Regions from separate parts of the Planococcus notacanthi genome, predicted to be linked through region 1. Evidence: riboswitches for the same ligand, from Rfam matches in the RefSeq annotation. Region 1 holds a riboswitch; the other holds the start of a gene.
What was found. Region 1 has a riboswitch for FMN ahead of QMA01_RS03035 (ECF transporter S component). Riboswitches for the same ligand answer to the same signal wherever they lie in the genome.

Region 1 (15,715 bases):
ATCCAGCAGTAGTGGATGATGTCACATTATTGCCACAAGCTGAATTCGTGACAGAAGTTCCTTCTAAAGAAGAAGGCTACATTTCCTTCATGGAAGCGGATGAAATCGGTACAGCAGCTATGGTGCTGGGTGCAGGCAGAGCAACAAAAGAATCAGAAATCGATTTGGCTGTCGGCATCGTCCTCCACAAGAAAGTGGGAGACTTCGTTAAGGCCGGAGAATCGATTGCAACTATTTATTCCAATGCAAAAGAAGTCGCAGAATGTTCTAAAATGATATATAATAGTATCGAATATACAAGTGAACCGGTTGATAAAATCAAGCTGATCTCAGCTTTGATCACCGATTGACAAAAATCTTGCTGGGTAGTTGCTCAGCAAGATTTTTCGCATATAGACATAATCAGGAGGGGCTTTTATTGCATTTATACGGCACACAAACGATTAATGAGCAGGGCCATTTGACGATTGGCGGAACCGATTCAGTTGAATTGGCGAACACCTACGGCACACCACTTTACGTCTACGACATCCAATTGTTCCGGGACCGGGCAAGAGCATTCCAGCAAACTTTCGAAGAGGCAGGAATCGGCTATCAGGTTGCATATGCCAGTAAGGCATTTTCAACGATCGCCATTTATCAAGTGGCTGCAGAAGAGAGCCTGTCGTTGGACGTGGTTTCTGCAGGTGAATTGTACACCGCCATCAAAGCCGGATACCCGGTTGAAAAAATTCACTTCCATGGCAACAACAAAAGTCTGGAAGAACTCCAAATGGCTTTCGAGGCAGGGATTGGCTGCATCGTTGTGGATAATTTTCACGAAATCGATTTATTGAAGAAACTTTCAGAACAATTGAAACGACCAATGAATATTCTATTGCGTGTAACACCGGGAATTGAAGCCCATACACACGATTACATCACGACAGGACAAGAAGATTCGAAATTCGGTTTTGACTTGAAAAATGGACAGGCTGACAAAGCATTCCAGCAAACCTATGATCATGGCTATCTAAAACTGATGGGCCTTCACTGCCATATCGGATCGCAAATTTTCGATACAGCGGCATTCCAGCTGGCTTCAGAAAAACTGCTCCAGAAAATGGCTGCGTGGAAAGAAGAGACGGGCTATACGTGTCCGGTCTTAAACCTTGGCGGAGGATTCGGCATTCGTTATACAGAAGAAGACCAGCCGTTGGAACCGGCTGTCTATGTAAAACAAATGATTGAAACCGTCAAACAGACTTCCGAAGCATCGGGTTATCCAATTCCGGAAATTTGGATTGAGCCGGGCCGTTCTTTGATCGGTGATGCGGGGACGACACTGTACACCATCGGCTCGATGAAGGAAGTACCGGGCACCCGCAAGTACGCAGCGGTAGACGGCGGCATGTCGGACAATATCCGTCCGGCATTGTATGGAGCGAAATACAGTTCTCTATTGGCCAATAAAGCAAATGCTGTACTGGACGAAACCTATACCATTGCAGGGAAATGCTGCGAGTCGGGGGATAAGCTGATTGAAGAGGCTAAATTGCCGGCAGCCGAACCTGGTGATATTTTAAGTGTTTTCTGTACGGGAGCTTATGGCTATTCGATGGCCAGCAATTACAACCGTATTGCAAGACCGGCAGTTGTTTTCGCAGAAAACGGCAATCATCAGCTGGTAGTAAAACGCGAAACGAATGAGGATCTGATTAAACAAGATCTCTCGTATTCGCAGCAGGCATTGAAGAAATGAGAAAAGGAAACGTAGTTTTATTGCTTTTCATCTTGGCAATGGCAGTGGCTTGGGGAATTGTTTATTGGATCTTTTTTGCAGAAAATGTCATAACCGGCTAAGCGATGCTCTCTTGAGTTATCGGAAGATCTATAGTAGTATGGTAAAAGCCGCTTATAGACGAAAATGAGGGATTTGACTATGCTGTACAGATATAAGAAATCATTCGAGAAAATCGCTATGGGCCTGTTGTCGTTTATGCCGAAAGAGCGAGAGCTGAAAAAACTTCAGCAAACCATGCACATCTATGAAGAGAATCCCGATTGGCAATTATTCCTTTGGAAAAAAGGGGATGATTTTGTCGGGTTATTAGGAGTGGAAGTCGGCGAAGAAACTTATACGATTCACCATTTATCGGTAAATCCATCGCATCGCGGATATGGAATCGGCCATGAAATGGTGGACAAGATCCAAGATATCATGCAGAATCGTAGAATGCTTGCAACAGAAGAAACCGAAGCATTTCTAAAAAAATGCCCAGTAAAAAAAGGCGGCCTTTAAGTTAAAGGTTCCGTCTTTTTTTTTGTTCCCGCAAACTGATGATGGAAGTGCGGTCACGAAGTCTATGTTTGTGCATCAGAAAGTAGGGATCCTGCTGTGCAAGCGGATGTTCTGAATGATAGGCATCCACTGCTTTTTTCAGCTCTTCTGAAACAATCGGGATTTCCTGCACAAAAAATGGGCGGCGGTCAGTGACAGCTTCAATCGAATCGGTTAAAATGCTGATCAGCTTTTCGTGGTCGAAACCCTCGACCCAAACGCCTTCTGCAGCCAATTTTACTTTGGCGCGGATGAACGAGCGCAAAGCACCAGGGTAATTGCTTCTTCTCCAATGATACATGCCGACCGCCAGTTGGATCCAGCCGGTAAGCGGGTGCATTTTGTCTTTAGGGGCCACGGCTTTCCAGTATTCTTCGCCAACTTCGTGGCATTCGAAAAAGTCTTTCTCTTCATTGAAATTGATGATGTATTGAATAAACAGCGGATGTTGAAGTGGATGCATTTTGATCCCCTTTCTACTATAATAAAGGTTAACTGCCCATTAATTGGGATGGATGAGTATTTTAACAGTCAGGTGGTACAGTCATGTCGTACGAAGTAAAAGTGGAGGCTTTTGAAGGCCCTCTAGATTTATTATTGCATTTAATCCACCGTTTGGAAATTGATATTTACGATATTCCTGTTTCACAGATTACTTCACAGTATATGGAACACATACGGGCGATGCAAGTCCTGGAATTGAACGAGGCAAGTGAATACCTTGTGATGGCCGCTACTTTATTGGCAATCAAAAGCAAAACGCTGCTGCCGGTCCATGAAGGAGAACTGGATGAAATTGAATTTGAATTCGATGAACAGGACCCCCGGGAAGAGTTGGTATCACGACTGGTCGAATATCGGAAATTCAAGGAAGCTTCTGAAAATCTAAAGGACTTGGAAAGCCAGCGCTCCTTTATATACACGAAAGCACCGATGGATCTATCGGAAATACAAGCAGCCATTCCTCACGATCAAGTTGATCTTGAAGTGAACGCATACGATATGCTAGGCGCGTTTCAGAAAATGCTTCGGCGCAAACAGTTAAAAGCGCCATTATCGGCGCGTGTTGCCAGACAGGAAATTTCCATCAAGCATCAGATGACTGCAATCGTTGACCAATTAAAGATATCGAAAGGACGCACGACTTTCAGCAGTTTGTTCCCTTCAGATGATAAATCCGTACTGGTTGTGTCTTTCCTTTCGATTTTGGAATTGATGAAACGCCAAGTGGTTGCGGTAGAGCAGGAAATGAATTTCACCGATCTGATGGTGGAACTCAGAAAGGAAACGTGGGAATATGAAGACGAATCTTACGAGTAAAATAGAAGCTTTGCTTTTCGTTGCCGGAGATGATGGATTGACGCTCAAGCAGCTTCAATTTTTAACGGAAGCAGATAAAGAAGAAGTGCTGGAAGCTTTGAAAGAGCTGGAGACGCGTTATTTAAACACAACCAGTGGCATTTGTTTAAAAGAATTGGCAGGCGTTTTTCAGCTTGTGACCAAACAAGAAGTGGCTGAGACGATTCAGAAACTGGTGGAAAACCCTACTGTTCAAGCACTTTCGCAGGCATCTCTGGAAGTATTGGCGATTATTGCATACAAACAGCCGATCACGCGTGTGGAAGTTGAGGATTTGCGCGGAGTAAAAAGTGAAAAAGCGCTGCATACATTAGCTGCAAAAGGCTTGGTTCAGGAAGCGGGCCGTGTTGAAGGGACAGGAAGAGCCATTTTATATGGAACGACCAAAGAATTTTTGAATTATTTTGGCTTGAAGAATTTGGATGAGCTTCCGCCATTGCCTGAAGAAGCGGCAAATGACCTCGACGAGGATGCGGATTTGTTTATGACCAATTTTCAAGAAACCTTTAAAGAAGAAGTGAAAGTATAAAGATGTTTCCGGAAGACTGAGCCATTGACAGTCTTCTTTTCTTTTGAGCTAAGCACTTTCGCTTTTCGGGGAAATGTGACATAATTCCGAGAGGAACGAACGGCATATCGAGTTATTGTAAAAAATTTGCAGTACTTGGCTAGGCAAGGCCGAAAGTGGGTTCTTGCACTTTTCTGCTTGTCTGGCTTCAACCTCCTTCATTCTTTTGAATGGGAAGGTGCGTACGCTTTTCGAAAAAAATACTAATGAGGTGAACTTATTTATGGAAAGATTACAGAAAGTACTTGCACATGCAGGCGTGGCATCACGACGTAAGTCGGAACAATTGATTTTAGACGGCAAAGTGAGGGTCAACGGAAAAACGGTGAAAGAATTAGGGGTGAAAGTTTCCAGTTCAGATAAAATTGAAGTGGAAGGCGTTCAGCTTGAAAAAGAGCAGAAAGTTTATTATTTATTGTATAAACCACGGGGCGTTATTTCTGCGGTTTCTGATGACAAAAACCGCAAAGTCGTTACCGATTTCTTTGGCGATATTGAAAAACGGATTTATCCGGTCGGACGATTGGACTATGATACATCTGGCTTGCTGATAATGACCAATGATGGGGAATTTGCCAACATGCTGACTCATCCGAAGTTTGAAATCGAGAAAACCTATGTAGCCCGTTTAAAAGGGATTCCCGAAAGAGAAGACCTGAAGAAATTGGAGCGCGGCATCAAGCTGGAAGACGGCATGACGGCCCCTGCTAAAGTGAAGTTTCTGTCAGGCGATAAAAAGACGGGCAAAGCCATTGTCCAGATCACCATACACGAAGGAAGAAACCGTCAGGTCAGAAGAATGTTTGAAGCGATCGGCTATCCTGTCCAGAAATTGAGCCGGGAACAATTTGCATTCCTGACATTGCACGGACTGAATGCAGGCGAATCACGCGAGCTGTCTGCCCATGAGGTGAAGTTGCTGCGTGTTATGGCTGAAACAGGCAAGCGCATCTAACGTTCACAAACCCTTCAAAAGTCGCGATTTTTGACAGTTTAAACTTTGCTATAATTGAGTTTGCATAATATCCCTCGAAGGAGGATCATGTATGGGCGAACAAGTAAAACAGAAGAAGAAGAACAAGAAACAAAAAAGAGCTGTGATGAGAACGGTCATCCTGGCGGTTTTAGTAGCCGCTATCGGTTACACCATCTACAATAGCGCTACAGCTAAAGATGTCACGCTGCTGGAAGTCGGAGATAAAGCACCCGACTTTGCCTTAGTGGATCTTGAAGGCAATGACCATAAATTATCGGATTATGAAGGCCAAGGAGTCTTTTTGAATTTCTGGGGTACATGGTGCAAGCCGTGTGCAAAAGAGATGCCAGCTATGGACCGGCAATACGAAGCTTTCTCTAATGACGGCGTTCAAGTGCTTGCAGTAAACATTGCTCAATCAGATTTTGAAGTCCAATCTTTCGCTGATCAATATGGTTTGTCTTTTCCAGTAGTGATTGACAAAACGAAAAGTGTGATGACGGCCTACAACATCAGGCCATTGCCAACTACCGTGCTTGTGAATCCGGAAGGGAACATCGAGCGCATCATTACGGGTGAAATGACGGAACAGGATATTGCAGGGTTTATGGAAGAAATCAAACCTGAATAAGGAGATTTTTTGGATGGAAAATTTACAATGTCAATGTGGTCATACGAATCCGCCTGGTACGAAGCTTTGTGAGTCGTGCGGGCGGTCTTTGACTGAAAAAGAGCAAAACAGCAAACTCGTCGATATGCGGTACGAAGGAACGGCCAGAAGGTCGCAAACTTACAACAAATCCATCATCGACAAAATTTGGAATTTCTTTTCAAGCGTAAAAGTGGGAGTCAGCATCATCGTCATTCTGCTTGTAGCTGCAGCAATCGGTACGATTCTTCCTCAACAGGCCTTTGTGCCAGCTAGCACTGAAGCGACAATCAAGGACTACTATGCCGACACATATGGCAGCGTAGGGCGTGTCTACCATTTCCTCGGATTTCATGACTTATACAGTTCTTACTGGTTTATCGCGTTGGTCGGGATGCTTGCCATCTCGCTCGTCATTGCCAGTCTAGACCGTTTTGTGCCTCTTTATAAATCATTGAAAAACCAACGGGTTCTGCGCCATCCGAGCTTTATGGACAAGCAGCGGATTTACGCTGAAGGTCCGGGAGCGGAAGATACGCTGTTAAAAGCGGAAGAGAAATTAAAAGAATTGAAATACAATGTCCGCACAGATAAGAATGGCTTGCTGGCTGAAAAAGGCCGGTTCTCCCGATGGGGCCCGTATGTGAATCACATCGGTTTGATTATTTTCCTATTTGGTGTGATGTTGCGTATGGTTCCTGGTTTCTATATCGATGAAAGCCTATGGCTGCGCGAAGGAGAAACAAGAGCAATTCCTGAAGTGCCAGGCTATTATCTGGAAAGCAAAAACTTTGAGCTTGAAAACTATACGGGTGAAGACGGCGAAGAAGTATTCGGCGAAGCCCTCGACCGTGTAGGTACTGTAGCGAAAAATTACCAAACGGATGTTATTCTGTATCAGAAAGCAGAAGAGGCATTGCCGGGGGCTTCTGACAGTCAAGAGGCCGTTGGAGAATATGCGATCCGCGTCAATCAGCCTTTGAAGTTTGACGGCTATGCCATCTATCAGATGGATTACCGATTGGACGAGCTGAAAGCGATGAAATTTGCTTTCACCAACAAGGAAACAGAAGAATCCCTGGGCGAGTTGACCATCGATTTGATCGACCCGGAAAAAACGTATGAACTTGAAAGTGGTGCAAAAGTTGAATTGCTTGGGTATTATCCGGACTTTTCAGGATTTGAAGGCGGAGAACCCCAAACGGCAACACCGCTGCCAAATAATCCGGGCTTTCTTGTAAAACTGACTACTCCTGAAACGCCTGAAGGAGAGACCAGTTTTATCACCATTCAAAACACGGTTGAGCCTTTAGGGGAAAATGATTACAAATTAACTTTCCAAAGCGTAGAAACACGTGATGTTTCGGGGCTAACCGTACGGAAAGACAGCACTTTGCCGATTCTTGGACTTGGCGGTTTAATCTTCATGATCGGTGTAGCGCAAGGCATGTACTTCAACCATCGCCGTTTCTGGATTCAACAGAAGGCTGATGGTACGATCTTACTGGCTGGCCATACCAATAAAAACTGGTTTGGCTTGAAGAAAGACCTTGATCAAGTTGTTGACTATGCATCATTGCCTGCTTACACAGACCAGCAAGATGAAATCGACAAAAAAGAGAAAGCGGAAAAGGAAGGTGAAGCATTGTCATGACGTTAGCTGAAATGAGTTCAAATCTATTATACGTTGCCTTTATTGCTTACCTTATTGCGACATTCGTCTTTGGCGGAGCAGTAAAAGGAAATAAACAAGGTACGTTCAAGTCTGAAAAACGATGGGGCATTGCCGCGATTACCATCACTTTGATCGGTTTTGCAGCCAATCTTGGTTACTTCTTTACACGTTGGGGCGCAACTGGACATCCGCCACTAAGCAATATGTTCGAGTTTACAACAGCATTCGGCATGACGTTGGTCGGTGGATTCATTATTTTGTATTTCCTCTATAGAACACCTGTCCTTGGCATGATTGTATTGCCTGTCGCTTTATTGATTATCGCATTTGCAAGTATGTTTCCAAGTGAAGTCAGCCCGCTTATTCCGGCTCTTCAAACAAACTGGTTGGCGATCCACGTCAGTACAGTAGTGATTGCAGAAGGAATCCTGGCCATCAGTGCGGCTGCGGGTCTGATTTATCTATTGAAAGTTGTGGATCTTACAAAGAAATCAAAACAGCGTTTTTGGCTTGAAGCCATCATGTATTCATTGGTATTGGTAGTTGGCTTTGTAGTAGCCAGTTCGTTCTTCTCGTTGACCGGTTATGAAGCTGAATTCAACTATGTGGATAAGGAAGACAATGAAGCGGCTATTACCTATGCTATGCCTCCTGTCTTTGGTATGAACGAATACGTGGCGTTGACAGATGGCGCCATGACGCCATTAGTTGAAACACCGGCAATGGTTCATGCCGGAAAATTGACGACAGTGTTCTGGTCAGTGCTGTTCGGTACCGTTATTTATTGGCTGATCCGCTTGATTTTCAGAAAGCGCATTGCCGGCATATTGAAACCGTTCGTCAAGAACGTCAATCTGCAATTGATGGATGAAATCAATTACCGCGCCATTATTATCGGCTTCCCGATCTTTACTTTGGGTGCTTTGATCTTTGCTATGATTTGGGCGCAAATCGCTTGGTCACGCTTCTGGGGCTGGGACCCGAAAGAAGTATGGGCATTGATCACTTGGTTGTTCTATGCCGCTTACTTGCATTTACGATTGGGCAAAGGCTGGCAGGGCGAGAAATCCGCCTGGTTGGCTGTGATCGGTTTTGCCATCATCATGTTCAATCTGGTCGCAGTAAACTTAATAATCGCGGGATTGCATTCCTACGCATAAAGCTGGATGAACAAATGGGCCTTTTCCGGAAACGGAAAAGGCCTTTTATTGATTGTTCGGGCTTAGACGTTGAGATATGGCGTGGGTTAGCGCTTTTCTTTATTTTTGACAGGGTTATCGTTACAATAGAAATTAACAGAAGAAAGTTGGAGGGGTTAGCATGTCTGAAGAGATAACGGTATTGGTAGTAGACGATGAAGAACGGATTCGGCGCTTGCTGAAAATGTATCTGGAGCGCGAAGGATATTTAGTGGAAGAAGCCGAAAATGGCTTACAGGCATTGGATATGGCAATGGAAAAAGATTATCATTGCATCCTTCTCGATCTGATGATGCCTGAAAAAGATGGCGTCGAAGTGGCAACTGAACTTCGCGAAACGAAAATGACCCCGATCATTATGCTTACCGCTAAAGGGGAAGAAGCTAACCGTGTAGAAGGCTTTGAATCTGGAGCGGATGATTATATCGTCAAGCCGTTCAGCCCGAGAGAAGTCGTGTTGCGCGTTAAAGCAATCTTGCGCAGATCATCGGCCTATTCTCCGGTTTCCAATTCCACCGTTTCAAAAGATTTGGTCGTCTTTCCACATCTGACCATCGATCACGATGCACATCGCGTAACAGCTGATGGTGTGGAAGTAAATTTGACGCCAAAAGAATACGAACTCTTATACTTTTTGGCGAAGGCGCCGGATAAAGTATTCGACCGGGAACATTTGCTGAAAGAAGTTTGGCATTACGACTTTTTCGGTGATTTGCGGACTGTCGATACGCATGTTAAGCGCTTGCGCGAAAAATTGAATCGTGTGTCTGAATCTGCAGCGAAAATGATTGTCACTGTATGGGGCGTCGGTTATAAATTCGAGGTTGGCAATGAATAGAATATGGAATAGTGTCGTCGGGAAGCTTTGGATTACGATCCTGCTTCTCGTTTCCTTTGTCCTTTTTATTGTGACAGTCCTGCTTTTGGAGTTTCTTGGGAACTATCACAGTGAAACAGTGGAAGAAGCACTGAACAGTGAAGCGAACATGATTGCCAACATTTTTAACGAACATGACGAAGTGGAAACTTCACTCGAGGTCATTAAAGATGTATTAGGTCCGGAGACCAATGCGGTTATCGCTGAGGAGCCTTATGAAAGCAGCTATTACATTCATGATGGGTTGAATGGCGATGACACGAGAGAAAAAATATTAAATGAACCGTCCTTCCAAAAAGTTTTTGAAACCAGTGAAACGGTCATGAAGGAAATGCTGTTGCCTTCATTGACAGAAGAAAATCGCCTTGAGTCCTATATTGTTCTGGCAAACCCTCTAAAGACCAGTGAAGAGCAGCATGGCGTAGTATTTATCTATCAATCCCTTGAAGTGATGGACCGAACAGCAGAGCGGACTACAAATATCGTCTTTCTGTCCGCATTTATCGCTCTAGTATTAACGACCTTTTTTGCGTTCTTTTTGTCGTCGCGGATTACGTCGCCGCTCCGTAAAATCCGGGAAGGCGCATTCGAATTGGCGAAAGGGAACTTCGATACTAAAGTCACAGCCTCTTCAAGTGATGAAATCGGCCAATTGGCTACTGCTTTTAATCAGATGGGCCGCCAGTTGAAGCATCATGTCGAAGTGATCAATCAGGAGAAAGAGCAATTATCCAGTATTTTGACATCCATGGCCGACATCGTCATCACTTTTAATCAGGATCGAACTATTCTTTTAAGCAATCCGCCAGCAGAAAAATTACTGCAGCAATGGATTTTTAAGAACGGGTCTTCTGAAGCGCAACCATTGCCTTCCGAAATGCTCCATATGCTTGACCATGTGTTGGATTTTGAAGAAGAAATCGAGGAAGAGCTTGAAATCGAAGGGGCTTATTATGCCATCAATTTCAGTCCTTTATACAGCGGCGCGTCTATTCGGGGAGCGGTTGCTGTCCTGCACAATATGACGGAACAGCATCGCTTGGAGAAGCTTAGAGAAGACTTTATCGCTAATGTATCGCATGAATTGCGGACACCGATTGCCATGCTCCAAGGCTATAGCGAAGCGATTCTCGATGATGTTGGTGCAACGGAAGAAGAACGCCGTGAAATGACGAAGATCATCTATGAAGAATCACAGCGGATGGGCCGTCTGGTTACCGATTTATTGAATTTGGCACGGATGGAATCGGGCCATATGCGCCTTTACAAAGAAATCGTTCAGCTGAATACTGCCATTGAAAGAATGACGCTTAAATTCTCCCAAATCGCTAAAGAAAATGACATTCAGTTGTTGTTTGAAACCGAGATTGATGATTGGGCGGCTTGTGATATGGATGAAGACCGGATTGAACAGGTCATGACCAATTTGATCGATAATGCAATTCGCCATACGCCTAAAGGAGGGCAAGTGGTGGTCCGTGTCGAAAATCAAGAAGAGTACGCCAAAATCTCGATCAACGATAATGGTGTAGGAATTTCAGAAAAAGATCTGGAATTCGTTTTTGAGCGATTCTATAAAGCGGATAAAGCCCGTACGCTCGGCAAGGGCGGTACAGGTCTGGGTCTTGCGATCGCCAGCAATATCATCCAGGCGCATGAAGGGAAAATCTATGCAGAAAGCAGAATGGGGCAAGGAACTTCATTTGTCTTTTTGCTGCCTTTGAAGAAAATGTAACTTTCTTTTAGGCTGGACGACTAATCCTAAGAACGGGGGGAGTAGAGTGAATGACTCCGTTTTTCATCGGTTATATGAAGAATACCATCAGGATGTTTTTCAGTTCCTGATTTATCTTGTGAAAAACAGGCACTTATCAGAAGACTTGATGCATGAAGTTTATATTCGTGTATTTCGTGCATATGACCGGTTTGAAGGGAAGAGTTCTGAGAAAACATGGCTTTTTTCGATTGCAAAAAATGTAGCAATCGATCATTTTCGGAAAACAGCTGTGCGAAAAAAACATTCCATGGAGTTTTTTGATTGGGAAACCCAGCAATTGGTGTCGACCGAAAGGATTCCTGAAGAAGTCTCCATGTTGAACGAAGATAAGATTTTACTCTATAAAACATTGGATACCTGCACAGGCGATCAGAAAATGGTGATCATCATGCGTTTTTTTCAGGATTTGTCGATAGCCGAAACGGCCGATATTTTAGGCTGGACGGAAGGCAAAGTAAAAACCACTCAACATCGTGCAATCAAAGCCTTGCGTGAAAAAATAATAGCCAAGGAAGGGGGAGATGAAAATGCCGAATAACAAATGGACCGATGATTCCATCGAAGATTTGTTGAAGGATTTCCCCGCAATAAAAGACCATCGGCCAAAAGAAGAAGTTTACAATCGGTTGGTTCAGAAAGAGAAAAGTCCAAAACGGCCGAAAAAATGGTTGCCTTTGCTGGCAGCTGCATTGGCGTTTATTACTATCGGCATTTTGGTTACTGCAATCATCAATCAAAATGGTATTGATTCTGCCCAAAACCCCCAAAATCCGGTCGAAGAACCTCAAGAACCTTCTGCTACCCAAGATGGTGCAGCAGAGGAAACAGGCGAGGTTCCTGAAGCGGAAGGAGCAGGAGGGTTTACCACAGCGCAGGTGGACGAGCCGTCACGGACTGCTGCCTATGAAGAACTGATCGGTGACCAAACACTGATGACGATCGGCCTCACTGAAAATGCATTTGTCGTGCCGGTATCGTTTTTGGTTCCTGAAGAACAGATAAATGCGGTTTTTGGAAATGCCGCTCCGTCTTCACTTGAGCTTTATCAGGAATTTGCAGATGACATCGATGAGACACTTCTCGGCTTTGACGAATACCATCCGTACGCTGGAAGCTTTGAAGAAACATCCATGGGTATTCGGCATCTATTGCCGCCTGACCATGCATACGACTTGGCTTCTGCAAGCATCGGTGTCTACTTCAATACCTTGGCAGCGACATTCCCGGATGCAAATGAAATTGAAATTGCCAATGAAGATGGATCGCCAGCAGAATTCGGCGAAATCGGTCCAGTAGAACCAATGAAACCTGAAGTGGAAAATCTCGCTTATTATTCTTATTCTGCTGCTAACGGCGAAGTTTACCTCGTTCCTGGATACGATATGCCGTTTGATACAGCAAATGAAGCAATTGAAGCGTTAGCGAAAAATCCAAATGATTTTTATCAGGCAACCATACCAATTGATACGGACTTTGAAATTACGGAAGCGGAAGGCATAATGCAAGTTGAATTTAAAGAGACAGTTGATTTGGACTCGCTAGATCAGCGGGAAGCGGTTCGGATGATTGAAAGTCTGGCCATGACCGCTGCGGCTTTTGATAAAGAACTGGCTATAACGGGCGTTCAGCCGGAAAAGTGGAACAGTTTCGACTTTAGCCAACCTTTGCCGGTTCCGTTAGCGCCGAACTTAATGGACTGGCCGATACCTTAATAAAAGAAGCGTTGTAAAACAAATATGTTTACAACGCTTCTTTTTTATACTAAGATTAGGCCATAACAAAATATCGATTCATCTTCGGGGCAGGGTGCAATTCCCTACCGGCGGTAATTGAACTCTGTTCATAAGCCCGCGAGCCGTAAAACGCAGGATTTGGTGAGACTCCAAAGCCGACAGTATAGTCTGGATGGGAGAAGGTGAAGGTGCGGACGTTTGTCGTTTACATGTAGACGGAACGCTTATTAAGTGTGCCTTTTCTCCCTTAAGTGTTTGTTGCTTAAGGGTTTTTATATGTAAATGCAGGGTCCAAGCCTTTCTTCTGGTGAATCACGACAAGGAGAGAGGAATATGAAGAACAAGAAGTTACAAACGATGATCGTAATTGGGATGTTGAGTAGTATTTCATTTATTTTAATGCTTTTCAATTTTCCGTTGCCAGCTTTACCTGCATTTTTGAAAGTTGATTTCAGTGACGTTCCTGCTTTGATCGCAGCCGTTACAATGGGGCCAGTTGCCGGAATATTAGTGGCATTCTTCAAAAATGTATTGGATTGGCTATTTGCTGGAAGCCCGACAGGCGTTCCCGTCGGCCATATGGCCAATTTCGTGACAAGCCTGCTATTCATCTTGCCGGTTTATGCCATCTACCACAAAGTAGCGACAAAGAAAGGCATGGCATTCGGATTGGCGATCGGTACATTATCGATGGCGATCGGCATGAGTGTATTGAATTACTTGGTCTTTCTGCCAATGTACACTTACTTCCTTAATATGCCAGCAGAAACAGGCAATGCCCTATTTGGCACCATCGTTTTAGGGATCCTACCATTCAATTTAATCAAAGGCGTACTTTTGACTGCGGTCGTTCTGTTGATGTTCAGCAGTATGCACACGTGGATCGAAAAGCAGCGTTCCTATTATTTATCATAGATAGAAAAGCGTAAGCAGCCGTTAAGCCCCGACAAGCGCTTGAAGCTTTACCGGGAATGGCGTGCTTTGCCATACAGCTGGGTTGACTTATGACCCTAGGACCTGGGCCGCTGGAGTCTGGCCTTAAAAGAAAAGCTGAAGCTGACATAACGCAATAAAAAGAAGGCGTTCGGGAGTATATACTCCCGAACGCCTTTTCCATTTAAATCAGTCTTCGTATTTTAAAGGGTCGCCTTCGAATGATGAATCTGCAACTTTGATGGAGTCTGTTGGACATCCTTCAAATGCATCTTCCATGTCTTCCTCGAGTTCGTCTGGAACTTGTTCTGTCCCCATGTTATTATCTAAAATAACAAATGCGATTCCTTCGTCGTCATAATCATAAATATCAGGTGCCGCTGCACCACAAGCACCACAAGCGATACAAGTATCCTTGTCGACAATGGTATACTTAGCCATATTGTTTTCCTCTCCTTTATCTCCGAACAAGTTCAGTTATACTATCGTTTTTATTCTAAAGGTGTTTGAGTAGTTTTTCAACCCAAAACCGCTAGGGGGCGCAAGCTTGTTATTCACCGAACTGATTTTGGCCATTATGAAAGCCGTCGACAGGCAGCGGACGCTCACTTCCCCATTTCATTTGATCAAAGGAAAGAAGTCCGGCCAGACCATCCAGGATATCGGTTATTTCAACCTATATCCTTATTTCGGCGTGTTACCTAAACTGGATAAGAAAGCCTATGACCAAGCGGTTCAGCGCTTGTTTATGGAGGGGTATTTGTTGGAAAATGAACAGGTAATTGAATTGACTCCGAAAGCGCTGGATGCTGAGGTCGCTCCATCCCCGTTAAATGGCTGGAAATACCGTGGAAATGAGATTATTTTCTTTCAACGGTTGTCACTAATTGTTCAAACTTTATCTAATACGAGCCAAGGCATTAAAATATTTGATCCCATTGTCAATAAGGAAGAAGTGCAGGCATGGGTCAAAACGTATTTGAAGCGAATCGGATTTCGGGATTTAACAGTCGTACAAACGTTTAAAGAGCAACTATTGGCCACCTTAACCAATACGAAAATATCAGAAATACATAAAATGATCCTGATGGAGCGTTTATCAGGACATGAATTGAGTGGGCTAACATGGCAGCAGATCGCCGATTCCAAGGAGTTGGCGATTCTGGATGCCCAATTGATGTTCGTGGAAGCACTGCATGGATGGATGGCTGCCATTGAACACGCAAAACCATCCCTGCTCATTGGATTAATGGAAGGAATCATTCAGCAGTCTTCTTTGACAGAAACCGCCAAACGCACAGAAAAATTATTTGAAAGAGGATTTTCATTGGAACAAATAGCTTCTTTGCGGCAATTGAAAACCAGCACCATAGAAGATCACTTCGTGGAATTGGCGATGAACGATCCCTATTTCAATTTTACGCCGTTTGTAGATCCGCAGTTGTATGAAGCCATCATTGCTGAAAGCCGGCAACGAAAAACGAAAAGATTGCGTGATATCAAAGAGCATTTGCCTCAAGCCAGTTATTTTCAAATCCGTTTGGCTTTAGCCATTAGGGAGGAACAAGGATGAATCTAGAGAAATTATTGTATTCTGCCTACGGTTTTTCTTCATTCCGTCCAGGTCAACGGGAGATCGTCGAGCAGGT
Region 2 (15,715 bases), on a different contig from region 1:
TTGCATATATTCCTGGTAAAAGGGAAAACAAGGACTAAACAGAAACGAAAATATAAAAGGAGCGATAAAATGCAATCCTTAAAAGCACTTTTCCTTAACACTTCGTTAAAAAATTCCAAAGAACCTTCTCATACAGAAGGGTTTATCAAGGATGTTCAATACCATTATAATCAATTGAGAGTAGAATCTGAAACCTTGCGTTTGGCTGATTACTCCATCGCCTATGGTGTCCAGGAAGACATGGGCGACGGTGATGAATGGCCCCAAATCCTTGAGAAAGTATTGGCTGCAGATATTGTCATTATCGGCACCCCCATTTGGCTAGGCGAAAAAAGTTCCTTGGCGACGCAAGCCATTGAACGCCTTTATGGAAGCAGCAGCGTCACCAACGACAAAGGGCAAGCCGTTTTCTACAATAAAGTTGGCGGCGTGGTTGTAACCGGCAACGAAGATGGAGCAAAACATTCAGCGGCTTCCATTCTATACGGGCTTTCCCATATCGGTTTTGTTATCCCGCCGAATGTTGATGCTTATTGGGTCGGTGAAGCAGGACCCGGCGATTCTTATATGGATGCCGGGCGCAACAATGAATTCACCAAATCCGCAATTCAGCGGCTTGCTTATAATACCTATCATTTAGCTGGACTGCTCAAGAATAATCCCATTCCAAATGAAGGAAATACGCTGGAATGACATTCCGCTAAACAGCCAACAGCCTCCTCAGCTGTTGGTCTTTTTAAATTGTCATTTCCATATCCGCGCCACTGAGGAATGGCCATTTTCCACTTCCACTTTATAGACATCCGGATTCGTCAGCTTTTGCCATTCTGAAAACCCATAGCCTGAATCGATTTTTTTCAAGAGCAGACCTAATAAGTTTCCATGTGTCACCGCTGCCGTCCCATCTTTCATTTCACTCATCACTTCCATTGCGCGGTCAGCCGCTTCTTTTCCCGATTCGCCTCCCGCAAGCTTCAGCTCTTCATCACCGAACGATTCCTCCAGTTTTTCCATCCAGTCCGGCAAGTCCTGCGTGCTCAACACGCGTTCAGCCAATCGGTCATCCACTTCAATCGGCAAACCTAATCGATCCGCCACCGGTTCAATGGATTGGATGGCCCGGGTAAATGGACTGGCGACAAGATGGGCCACTCTCTGATTTCCCAAAAAATCCGCCAATATATGCGCTTGCTGCCTGCCCGCTTCTGTCAACTCTGCATCCGGTGCCTGTCCAGTTGCTTGGCAATGCCTAATCAAGTAAATTGTTTTTTTCATACTCTCCACCCTAGTTCACTTTTTTGATGTTCTCTTTACTTTTATCGTATCCCTTAATGTAGAATCCATTTGTTTCCGATCACTCCGCATACAAAACTTCCTTGAGGTTTGGATAACCTTCCTCGGCAAGGGAGTCATACAGCCATTGTTTTGATTTCCCAACATATTCTAAAATCCCTTCATTTATTTTACCCTCGTCCACAAACAAAAAGTTTATCGATTCATTTTTTGCCTGCAGATTCAACATGTCCGGCGTTACCTCTTTATACTTGGCATATTTTTTTAAACTAATTGTTCCACCTGGTTCTAAAAACAGATCACAAACTTCGCTCAATGAAAAAACACCTTGTTGGCGAAGCATCACGCGAAGCTGTTCCATCTCCAGGTGATTCTTATTTAATTCGTCTATATTGAATTCGCCGTCTTGAATTAAAATGGAGGTCTCGCCTTTTAAAAGTTTCCTTATTTTATCATTCTTTTGAGTCGTTTTTTCGATAATATACAGCATGATTCCCCATACAGCCACCGCAAACCAGACATGCAAAGGGTTTACTTTATCATCATATATGCTTTCCTCCAAAATCCCGCCTAGCACAATGGAATAAATAAAGTCAAAGGGAGTTAACTGAGACATTTCTTTTTTTCCCCAAGATACGAGTAATCAACAATAATGCAATTAAGCCAAAAAATAGTTTTGAAGCTATTTCTATATACATCATCCTACTGATCCTCCAGTCCTAAGGTCGTTATACATCCCTTTCCCCTAAACTTCATCTTTTAATCAAAAAAACACCCGGACAAAAGCCCAGGTGCCAGTAGATTATAATTTTTTCATAAGATTGGCCATTTCAATGGCGCCTGCGGCAGATTCCCAGCCTTTGTTGCCGGCTTTTGTGCCAGCACGTTCAATGGCCTGTTCAATGGAATCCGTGGTCAAAACCCCGAAAATGACCGGGATATTGGCTTGGTCGCTGGCCCGTGAAACGCCTTTTGCCACTTCACTGCAGACATAGTCGAAATGAGGCGTCGCACCTCTGATGACTGTGCCAAGAGTAATGACGGCGTCATAGTTCCCGCTCATCGCCATCTTTTTGGCCACCAGGGGAATTTCAAAAGCTCCCGGTACCCAGGCGATCGAGACGTCATCTTCTCCAACGCCATGGCGTTTTAATGCGTCTTCTGCTCCGCTCAATAGTTTGCTGGTGATAAATTCATTAAAGCGTCCGACCACAATGCCGATCCGCAACCCTTCACCGTTTAAATATCCTTCAAAATGAACAGTCATTTTTCCATCTCCTCTATTGAATTAATACGCTGATGTATGCTGGTTTTTCTGCTGATACGCAACCAAATCCTTGATTGTCAACACCCCAAGGTTGAGCCGTTCTGCCACTTTCTCCAAATCATCCACACGTGCCATCCTGCCGTCTGGGTTCATGATTTCGCAGATGACCCCTGCCGGAGCAGATCCCGCAAGCTTCGCCAAATCGACAGCTGCTTCCGTATGGCCTGCCCGTTCAAGCACGCCGCCATCTTTCGCAATCAATGGAAAAATGTGGCCCGGACGTTTAAAGTCTGCAGCCTTCGCTTCTTGCTTGATCAGGCTGGTGATGGTGTGGGAACGCTCAAAAGCGCTGATACCCGTGGTTGTATCTCTATGGTCAATGCTGATGGTGAAGGCGGTGCCGAATTCATCTGTATTTTGATCAGTCATCAAGCCAAACTCCAATCGCTGGGCGATGGAACCGGCAATCGGGACACAAATTAATCCTCGCCCTTCCGTCGCCATCAAATTGACAATCTCAGGCGAAGCAAACTCTGCTAATGCGATAAAATCGCCTTCGTTTTCTCTGTCTTCATCATCGATTACAATAACTGCTTTTCCAGCCTTTAAATCTTCGACGGCTTTTTCTACAGTGTAGAACATCATTTCAGCATCTCCCTTTAAAATCCATTTTCCGCAAGCCAGCTTCTGCTGATTTTCGGTTCTGCGGTTTGAACTCGTTCGGTATACTTCGCCAAGAGATCACACTCAATATTGACCTTATCGCCAATCCCTTTTTCGCCTAATAACGAATCCTCCCGTGTGGTCGGGATGAGGGAAATGGCCACCGCATTGTGGCCAAGTTTAAAAATCGTCAATGAAGTCCCATCAACTGCTATCGAACCCTTCAGCATCATGTATTTCATCAGCTGAGGATCGAGTTCAATTGTTTTGGTGACAGCATTGGCTTCTTTCTTCACTGAACGGATCACGCCGACGCCATCGATATGGCCGCTGACGAAATGGCCGCCAAAGCGGCCGGTGGCTGGCATGGCACGCTCGAGATTTACGCGCGCTCCTGTTTTTAATTCCTTCATTGTTGAAGACTTGACCGTTTCTGGAATGACATCGACTGTGAACGTTTGAGCATCGAAGGAAGAAACAGTCAAACACACTCCGTTTATGGAAATACTGTCTCCACGCTTCATGTCCTCCAAAATCAGCACACAGGAAATCGTCAGTTCCATAGCCTGCGGTTTTGCGCGGACTTGCGCAACGCGGCCGACTTCTTCGACTATACCTGTAAACATTTAGGCACACTCCTCCATTCCGGTCGCCGGAGCAGATTTAATTCGTTTTCGTACAAGTAGTTGGGTGCTTTCCACCATGGGGCGTATGGGTGGTGAGGAAAGGATGGCGCTGAAGGTTGTTTGCATGTGCCTTGCTTCTTTAACAAGATGGCCGGTTTCCCAACAATTTTGGGTACCTTTAAAAAGCCCGGTTTCCACGGAGGAAAAGAGCAGCATTAAAGATCGGTGTGTTGCATTTCCAGAGACGGGTCCCTGTTCAGGTATTTTGGTCATACAAATTCCTCCTTTCAATTTCAAACGATTGAAAAGAAGAGGCACATAACGAAACCGATCTCTGAATTCTTCTCCCATCCAGACTGTAACTGTCGGTGCCGGAATTTCACCAGCTCCACCGCTTAAGCGCTTTAAACATAGTGGCCTATGCCTGCATTCGCTTAACCGGGTCACGGACTTGCAGTTCCCTGCTCACCGCCGGTAAGGAATTTCACCTTGCCCCGAAGAATTAGATTCGTAGTTTCGTCCCTTTCATAGTAGCATAGAAAGAAACTGAACTATAGAAGTTATAAGAAATTGGCCTTTGGGAGCAGGGCAGTTTGCTTTTCATATGCCATATTCCACCGGTACCAATCGGTAAATTGTTTCAAAAAACCCAAACTACCTATAGTTTTTTGAAATCTTATCACCAACAAATCATGCTGTAGAAAGGATGGTTTTAACATGGCCCACCACCAAATTGTCAAAGGCCTTAAAGTCGATGCGGAAACACGTTGTTTGCATTATCATTCTCCAATCGACCGGATTGCCATTAAGTTTTTTTGCTGCCAGGAATACTTTCCCTGCTTTGAATGCCATCAAGCGGAAGGTTGCGGCAAGCATGAGGTTTGGCCCAAAGACCGTTTCGATGAAAAGGCGGTGCTATGCGGAACGTGCGGACATGAACTGTCGGTCGAAGACTATCTAGCCTGCGCTTCAACCTGCCCTTCCTGTTCATCGCCATTCAATCCAGGCTGCAATTTGCATAAACACCTATACTTCGGATAAGGAGCTGAAAGGAGTGCATTTTCCAGTTGAAAATAAAAGAGCGAAAGCATTTCTGCTTTCACTCTTTTTCATTTAAATATAGGGACATTACATGCTGTTCGCCTTTGGTCCGCATAATCCGTCTGCCTGTATCTTTGAATCCGGCTTTTTGGTAAAGGCGTTGAGCCGGAAGATTACGGGCATTGACGCCTAGTACCACTTCATCAAAGCCCGGAAATTCCGTCTTCATAAATTCAGGAAGCGCATAAATGGAACCTGTAGCGATGCCTCTGCCTTGGAATTTAGGATTCACCGAAAATCCTCTCAGCAACAAGGCTTTCGGATTATCCGAATACTTTTTCCGATCTTCTGATTCATCCAGTTCAAAAAAACCCGCGTCTTCGCCTCGTGCCTTTATGATGATGAAATGTTTCGATCGGTCTTTTGCATCTTTTTCTACAATTTCCTTAGGCAGACGTGTAAATTCCAATTGATCTGATGGCAAATCGTAATCAATCGAAACTCCTGAAGAATAGCGGTGCAATGTAACTTCTCTTTTCTTAATCACGTGAAGCGGCCTCCTTATTTACATTCGCTGTCCATCCACTATTTTAAAAACAGACGAATAACGGGTTCGCTGAATCCTATATGCCGACTTTAGCTGTTTCCTTTTTCCAATGTCACGACAACAATTTCCGGCAAATTGAAAATGCGCACGGGAAACGTGCTATTGCCCAGCCCTCGGCTTACAACCATTTGTGACTGGTCCACTTCAAAGATACCTTCCGTCACTTTCGGAAACCAGCCTTGACCTGGTGCAATCAAGCCGCCAATCCCGGGTATACGGACCTGGCCGCCATGGGCATGTCCGGAAAAGACCAAATCCACACCGTAATCGGCATAAATCGGCAGGTATTCCGGTCGATGTGCCAGCAGAAGTGTGAAATCTTCTGTAAGCCGAGCAGTTGCAAGGCTTTGCTCTGTAACTTCTTCTTCATGAATGTCCGGCACCATCAATGGATCATCGATTCCTGCAATTTGGACCGACTCTCCGTCTTTCACCCATTCAACCGAATCATTTTCCAGGACTGTCACACCACGTTCCTGCAGGGCCCCTAAAATTTCATCGACTTTATTGGAGGCCACTTCATGGTTTCCGGTAACGTAATAAACTTCACTCATTTCTATCAGGGCATCCACTAACACTAGACTGGAATCCAAGTCGTAGCGGTTGCTGTCAACGAGGTCTCCAGTCAAAAAGATGGCATCCGGATTGGCCGCCTTTACCTTTTCAATCAAGGATGATTGGTTTTTTCCGAATGTGGCGTCGTGCAGATCCGACACCTGAACAATTCTCGATCCATCAAAGGCTTGCGGCAGTTCTTGGGAGGCTACTGTATACTCTGTTGTTTGCACCCAGTGGTTGCTGCCCCAAAATAAGCCCCATACTAATAATATGAGCAGTAAAAATACTGCGAGTTTCTTCATAAAACTTAACCTCTATTCGATTCTGTTTAAGTCGATTGTGTCTGCGCAGCCCACTAATCTGTTCTTTCTTCTCTGGCTTAATTAACGGCAGATCCTGATAATCCACGTTTCAGGCTTACTTATGCCGCCGTTTTTTTCCGGTTCGGCAACTTCAAATTTCCGAAGTTCAGCAACTTTTATAAGTATTGCATAGGAATGGAAATCCCCATAAAAGATACGCGCTCTCCATTGTCGCATTTTTTCAGTCCCGGCGTCCACTTGCGCGCGTGAAGCAGCTGATCAAACTTTGGTTTTCGCTTTATTTTTCCAAGCAGCCCAGCTGCCTAAAACAATCAATCCTATAATGGCCAGTAAAGCAAGTCCAATCGCTCCAACAAATTCGCTGAGACGGGGATTTCCGGTTAACCAAGCTGCTGCATATCCAGGCAGTTTCATTGGGGAAATCGTCCAATTTGCTCCCAGCAATCCATCCGCCAACTGAACGAGCAGGTATACCGCAAATGCTGCAGCCGCTGCCAGTCCACCATTTGGCAAAATAGCGCTGGCAGCCAGTGTAAGTGTAAGAATCAGCAAAATCCAGATGCTGTAGGATCCCACCATTTGAAGAAGAGCGCTAAATTCAAGCTCTTCAAAAAACAATAACGTATAGTAATACCCAGCTAAAAATCCAAGCCACAGACTGATTAGAGAGATGGCTGCTGCCATTGTCCATTTACTTAAAAAATAGGACAGAAAAGACAACGGACGGACGTACAGCAAAGTCGCTGTTCCGCTTTTCCGCTCCCCAGCGATTGTTCCCATATAAGCCAAAATCAGCACAACTATACCGATTGTTTGGAATTGTTCCATGACAGCCATTAAAATCTGAGCAGGAGATGGGGTGGGAAATTCAAATACCGCCCCTTCGGGTAAACCTCCGGATGCCTCTAAAATCTGAGGCATAAAGTAATTCACGACAGGCTCAGTGATACCCAGCAGAATAAAAACACAAGGGATCCAGAAAATTTTATAATTCCGCACATTTTCTCGCCATTCTTTTTGCAATAAAATACCGAACTGCTTCATTGGCCAGCAACCACCTTCAAAAAGATTTCTTCCAAAGAAGCTGTTTGAAATTCCACTCCTAAGATATCCTGTTTTTCTGAAGATAAGGTGTAGAGCACCTGTTGCATGCCGGGTCCTTCTTCATCGACAGAGAGATAAACAGAATCTGCTGAAACGTACGTTTTCCAAGGATGTTCCTCCGCAAACTTCATAGCCTCGGCAGGATTGTGGAACCGGATCCGGATGCGGAGATTGGCATGCCGGCTTTTGACTTCGTCCAATGATCCATGTTCGATTAAGCGTCCGTCTTTCATAAACAGCAGTTGATCTGTCATTTCTTCTGCATCGTTCAAAATGTGGGTAGAATACAAAATTGTCGTGTCTTGCTGCAGTGATTTCAGTAAATCCATGATTTCCCGGCGGCCGGTGGGATCAAGTGCTGAAATCGGTTCATCCAACAAAAGAAGTTTAGGGTCATGGACAATCGCTTGCGCCAAGCCCAATCGCTGTTTCATCCCACCGGAAAAAGCACCGATATTTTTGCGCATGGCTCCTTCAAGCCCGACAAATTCCAATGTACGCATTGCCTGCAGCCTTGCTTTCTTTGTATCGACTCCACTTAATCTGGCAGCCATCTCAGTGAATTCCAACGCTGTCAGCCACGGGAAAAATTGCGGATACTGTGGCAGAAAGCCGACTGTCAGACCATCGGCCAAACTGATTGTACCGCTCGAAGGAGATAATAAATCGGCCAACATGGACAGCGTTGTCGTCTTGCCTGCACCATTGGGTCCAATCAAAGCCGTCGCTGTACCTTTTTCCAACCCGAAAGAAAGATTTTCCACTGCAAGTTCCTGTCCATACTGCTTTGTTAGATTGTTGACTTCCATTAAGCTCAATAATTTCTCCTCCCGACAACAAAATATACAATTGGCCCAATAATATTAACGATGACAATAATGATGCCCCACATCCATTTTGGACCGTTTGGATTTGGGTTTTTGATTAAATCCACTAAAGCGAAAATCATCAAGCCGATTTGAATGACAAATATCGGCAGTAAAGCCAAAAGCATTGTTGTTTGGTCCATGTTTTTTCTCCTCATATTCGTATTGATAAAAACAACTTTTCATGATGAATTCCGTTTGCTGATGTTGGTTTTATTGAAAACACGAAAAAACCGAAGCTGGTAATCGTTCGGTCTTTTCCTTTTATTCTACATCATGATCTTGGTTACTCCATCAATTTCCTGCAATTTCTTGACTAAATTGATTTCATTGCTGATTTTGCTTTCGCTGACTGTGAAATTATAGGTAGAAAAGCTGTTACCGCCATATGATACGGCATTTTCAATCTGGAATTCATGGATGTCTATTTTTGATTCTTCAAAAACGGCAACCAACTCTGAAAACAGGTTTTCCCGATCTTCAGCTGTTACCGCAACATTCTTCTGCAGCCGATTTTTAAAAAACTTGTTTTCGATATGATACAGGACATACAAAGTCAGTAAGACAATAACCGTGGCCAGCACTGCTGAATAGTACATTCCTGCGCCAATGGTCAATCCAATGCCCGATGCCACCCAGACAGAAGCAGCAGTCGTCAGCCCTCTGACAGACCCCCGATGGACGATAATGGTGCCCGCTCCCAGGAAACCGATGCCACTGATGACATAGGAAGGAATCCGGGCAGGGTCAAAACGGATTGCACTGTTGTCGCTGTTGAGAAAGGAATCGAAGCCGGTTATCGACAAAATCATCATCAGACATGAACCAATCCCGACCAATAAATGTGTCCGAAGTCCCGCTGGCTGGTTTTTCGCTTCCCTTTCAATGCCAATCAAGCCACTAAAAAAAGCTGCAGCCAGCAAACGGGTCACAATCTCCATATAATCTGTCGGCAGCAAGTTCATCATATCCCTCCTGACTTGTCAGACAGAGCTGGGGCATGAACTCCCTTTTCGGCTTACCACTTCATCTTTGAAAAGAGATCGATTAAAAACAGCTTCTCGGCTCTTCCGATGTTCCATTTTTCCAGCTCTTCGATTACACCTTTTTTTGTTCCGTAACCTTTCACAAAACCGTTCAGCCGTGCGGCAAAAGTTGAATCTCTCAGCAGTTCTTGGTCCTGATACAGCCCTGACAATTGTTCCAAAGCCTTGGGATATCGTTTCAAATAATATTTTTGATGGCGTTCTTCAGCTGTGGTGAACTCAGTAAAAGGTGAAATTTCCGTCTCGACCGTCTCCCTCAACTGACCTTCCATTTCTTTTTTGGCTTCGGCAATTAGTCTGTGCTGCTGTTCTGTATGGTAATGAAGCAATGAAATATACTGTCTTCCTTTATAATTGTCCCTATTCGGGTAATGGTTTTGCCAAAATTCTTTAAGTACCTCCGTATAGCTGATGATGGAAGGATCAAATTCAATTTGGACGGTTTCTGTATGGTCACCTATTTCCCGGTATGTAGGCGAGGCTGTGTGGCCGCCTGCAAAACCGACACGGGTGCGTATAACTCCAGGCAAACTGCCGAATCGGGCTTCCGGCCCCCAGAAGCAACCCATTCCAAAAGTGGCCAGCTCCAACTGTCCCCCGTTTTGATAAAGGCCTTTTTCGATTGTTTCAATGTCCATTGGCTGAGCACCCACCCTTCTGGTTCTTCTGCCGCTGCACAAGAAAGCGCAGAGCAAATACTATACAGTCGTTAGTTACATCCTTTAAAATCAATGTAACAAGACCTATTCGAAAATGCATGGCATACGTACTCAAATAAGAGAACAATAGCAAAAGAAAGCGGGGATACGCGATGAAAAGCCAAAGAAAGGAAATCATTTCTTACTTTAAGCAAATGGACCGCAGCTTTTTCATGGACTCCAATAAAGACCTGGCCGTATTTGACCAAGCCCTGCCTATTGGATTTGAACAAACGATTTCACAGCCGTCTCTGGTTCTCGAAATGACGCTGGCGCTTGATCTTCATCCAGAACAGAAAGTTTTAGAGCTGGGCACAGGGTCAGGTTTTCAGACTGCTCTGCTTGCCGCTTTCTCAGAATCCGTCTATACCATCGAACGAATCGAAGAACTGCATGCTCGCGCAAAAGAACGGTTGGCCCAATTGAACTTCCAAAATATCCATTTTAAATTGGGGGATGGCAGTGAAGGTTGGAAAGAGTTCGCTCCCTATGACCGGATTATGGTGACAGCTGCCGCTGCAGAAGTGCCAAAAGAGCTCCTGGAACAATTGGAAATCGGCGGGAAAATGGTCATTCCTGTCGGAAGTTCTTTCAGCCAGGAATTGCGGTTGATTGAAAAAGATGACCAGGGCAAAACCCACACAACGCTACTGAACGAAGTGTTATTCGTTCCTTTAAAAGGCAAATATGAAAAATAAAAAATGCGTTTCACATCGAGTTCTTTCATGTGAAGCGCTTCTTTATCCTATCCATTCATTGCGTCGACTCTATTCTCTGCTGCCATTCGACTTTACTGGCGTATTGGGTGTTCTATAAAGCAAAAATATCCCTAAGGCCAGTATGACTACTGCTGTTATATTCCATACAAGGTCATAGGGCAACAACTCCACCCCATAGCGAATTTGATGGAGCTCCAATAATTTGTGGTGGACAATACCGTCATAAAGCTGAAAGGCTCCAGCACCGATCAGCATTCCCCCTAGCCAGCGCTTGGGCCACCAGGCTTTGCGGCGCTGAAGATCAGCAAGGAGAAATAAGGAAGCTACGGTCGCAAACCAGCTGAAGGCGTGAAAAAAACCATCTGATACCAATCCGGCATCGCTTGTAGACTTATCGTAAAAATGGTGCCAATGCAGTAATTGGTGAAAGACCGTTTCATCAATGAAAGCCACCAATCCGACTCCAAACAGGAAGCCTGACCAAACGTTTCTTTTGGCATGGACTCTCCGGTTTTTTTCCTTTGTGTAGTCAGTGGTTTTGACTGTAGTTGAAGGCATGGAATCCTCCTTTCTCATTAAATCGGCTTTTTGAGAACTCATAAGCATAGATTTCAGCTTTTTCCAAATAATACCCTTATTCTGTAGGCCTAAAACAATCACCGCAATAAGAAAACCAAAATCATGAGCCAATAAGACCAAAAAATCTACACTCTTTATATCAGCTTGTCACACAATCAAATTCAGCGTAATTCCGCTATTGCTATCCGATTTCTTTAATAAATCTGATGAATCCCGTATAATGAAACCAATTAACCGCCAGGGCCAACTCGGTCTTACCTACGATTAAAAGGAGAGCAGATTATGCCAAATGAAAAAACAATCCACACTGAAGTCGGCAGTTATATTTCCACTTTGCTGCGTGATCATTTTGGAAAAGGCCCAACATCAGTCTTCGTAACAGTCAAGCCTCCTTTTATTACCATACATCTTCGTGGATTTTTGGCTCCCACTGAAAAGATCCTAATGAAGCAGCAAGAGCACCGAAGAGTGTTGGAAACACGTGACCTTCTGATGAATCAACTGGTCTCCGATATCAAATTGGAATTATGGAAGATCGGCAAAATCGATATTGAAGATGTCTATGCAGACTGGAATTTAGATGATCAAACAGGCATGATTTTGGCGATTATGCCTGATAAGACGCCTGCAGCTGATTTTGAATGGGATTCGGACATTCAAGTGGAGAATATTCGTGAGGAAGTCATGGAAGCCAGCCGTAAAGCACAAAAAACACCTGAGTCCACTGAACTGTATTGGTTGAATAAGCGAACATTATTAATTGAGCGCTCGGGAATTTTTGTGGAAATCGAAAAAGAGCTGATCAAAGGCGGCTTTATTGAAGAATTGAAATTGGTTAAGCGGCCGTTGGAACGCCGATTGATTTTGCAGACCCAGATTGAAGCCATCTTAGGGCAACCCATTATGGAGGTATTCCTTGACTGGAATTTCATAACGGATAAAGGGTATATTGTGCTGTTGCTGGAAACGCCTAAATAAAAAAAGCCAGCTGTTCAGCCGGCTTTGCTGACTAGAGACAAACTCGAAGGGTTCGAGCTGTCTATAGTCTTTTTTTATAAGGAGCCTGACCAGCTGGCACAGCAACTTTGGCTCTCTAAAAATTATTTCTAGCTGCTGATGGTTTGAGCTGATTGGCAATAGGGGCAAAATTCATAAGAGTTTTTTTCTTCCAGCTGCTCAATATATTCGACCTCATCCGTAAATTCTCTTTTTTCCACAGGTGTTTCTAAGAAACCACAACGATCGCCGGCAAATTGCCGTTGGTGAATCTGCTTTTTCTTATGGTCAATGAAATAATACATACCATTCATTCCTTTCTTTTTCAGAAATAGAAAAAGCCGAAAAGAACCCCCTTTTTCAAAGGATTCTTTTCGGCTTTTATATCAGCTCTATTGTCTGAAATATTTAACCATCATATGAAATTACCAAATGTGTAAGTAAGCAATAGAATGGGCAGAGAAATTGTGTGCAAAGTCGGAAACACTATTTGTTTTCCAAGTGTTTTTATTATACTAGGCTTCTTATCCAAGGTAAAGTTATCAGCATATTCAATTGAGTGTAAATTCAGAAATCCGTTTTATTTGTTGCCTTTTCCGGATAGGTCTTCGAATTCTTTAGCGATTCTTTCCAATGCTTCTTGAATGAGCGGCCGCGGGGAAGGCGTACAGATTCGTTGATAGAATTCCCCTTCTTCACCAAACATACTGCCGTCTTCCAATAAAACATTGGCTTTATTGTAGATGCGGTCGTGAATTTCTTTCGCTGAAATGCCATAGCCGCTGAAATCCAGCCACATGATGTACGTGCCTTCCGGAATGGCCACTTTCACTTCAGGCATCTTTTCAGCTAAAAACTCCTTGATATATGCCATTGTCCCATCGACATAGTCTTTCAACTGCTCAAGCCAATCTTCACCTTCGTTGTAAACCGCAATCAAAGCGGAGATGGCGAATGGAGACGCTAATTGCATGCCCATTTCAGTAGCGAATTTAGTCCGCAGCTCTTCATCGGAAATAATGACGTTGGTGCAGTGCAGTCCCGCTACATTGAATGTTTTATTGATGGCGGTACAGGTGATGATATGGTCCGTATGGTCAGCTATTTTTGCCATCGGAATAAATTCCTTGCCACGGCGCAGCAAGTCTCCGTGGATTTCATCCGCTACAATCAATACATTATTTTCATGGCAGATGGCCGCCATTTTTTTCAACTCTTCTTCATTAAACAGTCTGCCTGTAGGATTATGTGGATTGCAGAGAATAAACATTGTCGTATGGTCATCATTTGCTTTGGCTTCAAAATCCTCGAAATCGATGGAATAATAGCCATCAGCTTCTTGTTTCAATGCGTTATTGACTACTTTCCGGCCGTTTCCTTCAATCACCGAAGTGAACGGAGGATAAACAGGACGTTGGATGATGATGCCGTCTTCCACATTTGTAAATGCCTTAACCGCAATATTCAACGCGTGCACAGTTCCCGGACTATAGACGATTTGTTCTTTTTCGACTTTCCAGCCATGCCGTTTCTTCAGCCAGGATTGGATGGCCTCAAAGTATTCATCCGGAAAGACAGAGTAACCGTAGATTCGATGATCTACTGTTTTATGCAATGCCTCCACCAATGGCTGGGGAACCGGCAAATCCATATCAGCGGTGAACAACGGAATGGTGTCTTCGTCATATCTTTCTGTAAGCCCGAATTGTTTGATCAGCTCTCCTCCATCCCACTTCATGGAATAAGTGCCTCTTCTGTTGACGATTTCATCAAAATTATACTTCATGCGAAACTCCCTTTCCTCTGGACATTGTGCTTTATCTTCACTTTCATTATCAAAGAAAGACTGGAACCATTGCAACCAATCAGGCTTTTGGCCCTTTCGCAAATCCGCTTGCCTGCTTAAAACTCCATTTTCAATTTACCGTCTTCCAACACCAGCTTGGCGTTGAACTTTTTGCCATTTTTTGAAACAAAACCTTTAATGACCGGCGTCTTGCCTTTCGTGCATAGATATTCAATCTGTTTAGCGGTCAATCGTTTCTTCAGGAAAATTGCTGGAAACGATTGCTTGCATCCATTGGCGTGTTCCGTGCAGTTGTAAGAGCCTCTTCTCGAGACGATCATGCCTGTTTTGCATCTTGGGCAAGGGGCAATTTCGTCTTTGGCGTTCGGCATCGCCAGCTGTGCCGGCAACCCGTTTTTCTGCATTTGCCCTGGCACTTCATCAAGCAATTTCTGGATAAATTTGCCGATGGTGGCCAGAAAAACTTCAGCTGACCCTTCGCCTCTGCCGATTTTCTTTAAATACGTCTCCCATTTCGCAGTCATCGACGGACTGGACAATAAATTTCCTTCAATAGACTGGCATAGGATTCGACCTTTTTCCGTAATTGAAACGATATTTTTAGAGACCGAAATATATTCATGCCGCTTGATCGTTTCAATGATTCCGCTTCTTGTCGCTTCCGTTCCCAACCCTTCAATTTCTTTAAGGATCTCCGTATCTTCGACATCCTCTACAAATTTTCCGCAAGTTTTCATCATGGCAATCAATTGGCCTTCTGTATAAGGCTTTGGCGGCATTGTCATGCCTTCTTTTATATCAACTTTGCTTTTCACCCGTTCCTGTTCCCTCAGTTCGGGCAAAGACGGTTCTGCCTTTGCTTCTTTGGCAGGAGGGAAAAGCTCTTTCCACCCTTTTTCGAGTTCGGTTTTGCCGGTTGTGAAAAATGCCAGCCCTTTAACATCCGTTGTCACTTTTGTTTCAGCATAGCGGTAATCTTTATGGAACATCGCTAACGTCGTCCGCAGAACTTCTTCATACAGATTGCGTTCGTCTTTCGCCAATCCTTCCAGTTTTCTGGCTGTCGGTATGGTTTTCGTTGGAATGATGGCATAATGCTCCTGGACTTTGGAGCTGTCCACAAAACGCTTTTTCGGTGCTTTGGAGGCGATCGGAAAAGGCATATCAATCAGCTTCTGATACTTTTCAACTTGCCCTGCCAAATAGCTGAACTCGCCCGGCGTAATATGCTGGGTATCGGTTCTTGGGTAACTGACAAGTTTTTTTTCGTATAGGCCCTGCATGACAGACAATACCTTCGCCGGACTGTATTTCCACTTCCGGTTGGCTGCTGCCTGCAACGTTGATAAAGAATGGAGCTGTGGCGGCGGTGTACGCTTTTCCGTGGTTTTCACCTGTGTGACAACGCCTTCTTCTTTTGCAGCAATCGTATGTTTAGCCAAAAGCTCTTCCGCTTCTTTCCGTTCTTTGGCCCGCAACTTCGCCTTGCCTTTGTAGCGGCCTTTTTCGGCATCGAATACAC

Region 2: linked by a shared signal. The riboswitch ahead of QMA01_RS09980 (hypothetical protein) and the one ahead of QMA01_RS03035 (ECF transporter S component) in region 1 are both predicted to bind FMN.

The regions. Positions count from the first base shown of each region.
Region 1 covers NZ_JASDCQ010000001.1:637,900-653,614, forward strand. Annotated here, with positions in the region: gene QMA01_RS02965 (pyrimidine-nucleoside phosphorylase) at 1-350, shown strand, start outside; gene lysA (diaminopimelate decarboxylase) at 419-1,741, shown strand; gene QMA01_RS02975 (GNAT family N-acetyltransferase) at 1,922-2,281, shown strand; gene QMA01_RS02980 (DUF309 domain-containing protein) at 2,283-2,783, opposite strand; gene QMA01_RS02985 (segregation/condensation protein A) at 2,867-3,640, shown strand; gene scpB (SMC-Scp complex subunit ScpB) at 3,618-4,208, shown strand; gene QMA01_RS02995 (pseudouridine synthase) at 4,471-5,202, shown strand; gene resA (thiol-disulfide oxidoreductase ResA) at 5,294-5,854, shown strand; gene QMA01_RS03005 (cytochrome c biogenesis ResB family protein) at 5,868-7,526, shown strand; gene ccsB (c-type cytochrome biogenesis protein CcsB) at 7,523-8,707, shown strand; gene QMA01_RS03015 (response regulator transcription factor) at 8,868-9,584, shown strand; gene QMA01_RS03020 (ATP-binding protein) at 9,577-11,358, shown strand; gene sigX (RNA polymerase sigma factor SigX) at 11,405-11,938, shown strand; gene QMA01_RS03030 (hypothetical protein) at 11,928-13,112, shown strand; FMN riboswitch at 13,189-13,321, shown strand; gene QMA01_RS03035 (ECF transporter S component) at 13,467-14,048, shown strand; gene QMA01_RS03040 (ferredoxin) at 14,256-14,507, opposite strand; gene QMA01_RS03045 (YpbB family protein) at 14,614-15,639, shown strand; gene QMA01_RS03050 (RecQ family ATP-dependent DNA helicase) at 15,636-15,715, shown strand, end outside.
Region 2 covers NZ_JASDCQ010000002.1:484,118-499,832, reverse strand. Annotated here, with positions in the region: gene QMA01_RS10010 (flavodoxin family protein) at 70-693, shown strand; gene QMA01_RS10005 (histidine phosphatase family protein) at 745-1,275, opposite strand; gene QMA01_RS10000 (DUF421 domain-containing protein) at 1,355-1,909, opposite strand; gene ribH (6,7-dimethyl-8-ribityllumazine synthase) at 2,096-2,560, opposite strand; partial or broken gene ribB (3,4-dihydroxy-2-butanone-4-phosphate synthase) at 2,600-3,202, opposite strand; gene ribE (riboflavin synthase) at 3,220-3,849, opposite strand; gene QMA01_RS09980 (hypothetical protein) at 3,850-4,122, opposite strand; FMN riboswitch at 4,185-4,355, opposite strand; gene QMA01_RS09975 (CHY zinc finger protein) at 4,567-4,890, shown strand; gene QMA01_RS09970 (GNAT family N-acetyltransferase) at 4,949-5,437, opposite strand; gene QMA01_RS09965 (metallophosphoesterase) at 5,527-6,357, opposite strand; gene QMA01_RS09960 (ABC transporter permease subunit) at 6,637-7,422, opposite strand; gene QMA01_RS09955 (ABC transporter ATP-binding protein) at 7,419-8,300, opposite strand; gene QMA01_RS09950 (PLDc N-terminal domain-containing protein) at 8,297-8,491, opposite strand; gene QMA01_RS09945 (MgtC/SapB family protein) at 8,618-9,316, opposite strand; gene msrA (peptide-methionine (S)-S-oxide reductase MsrA) at 9,367-10,032, opposite strand; gene QMA01_RS09935 (protein-L-isoaspartate(D-aspartate) O-methyltransferase) at 10,206-10,790, shown strand; gene QMA01_RS09930 (DUF2243 domain-containing protein) at 10,860-11,369, opposite strand; gene QMA01_RS09925 (Na-translocating system protein MpsC family protein) at 11,673-12,368, shown strand; gene QMA01_RS09920 (hypothetical protein) at 12,497-12,691, opposite strand; gene QMA01_RS09915 (MalY/PatB family protein) at 12,967-14,172, opposite strand; gene QMA01_RS09910 (type IA DNA topoisomerase) at 14,289-15,715, opposite strand, start outside.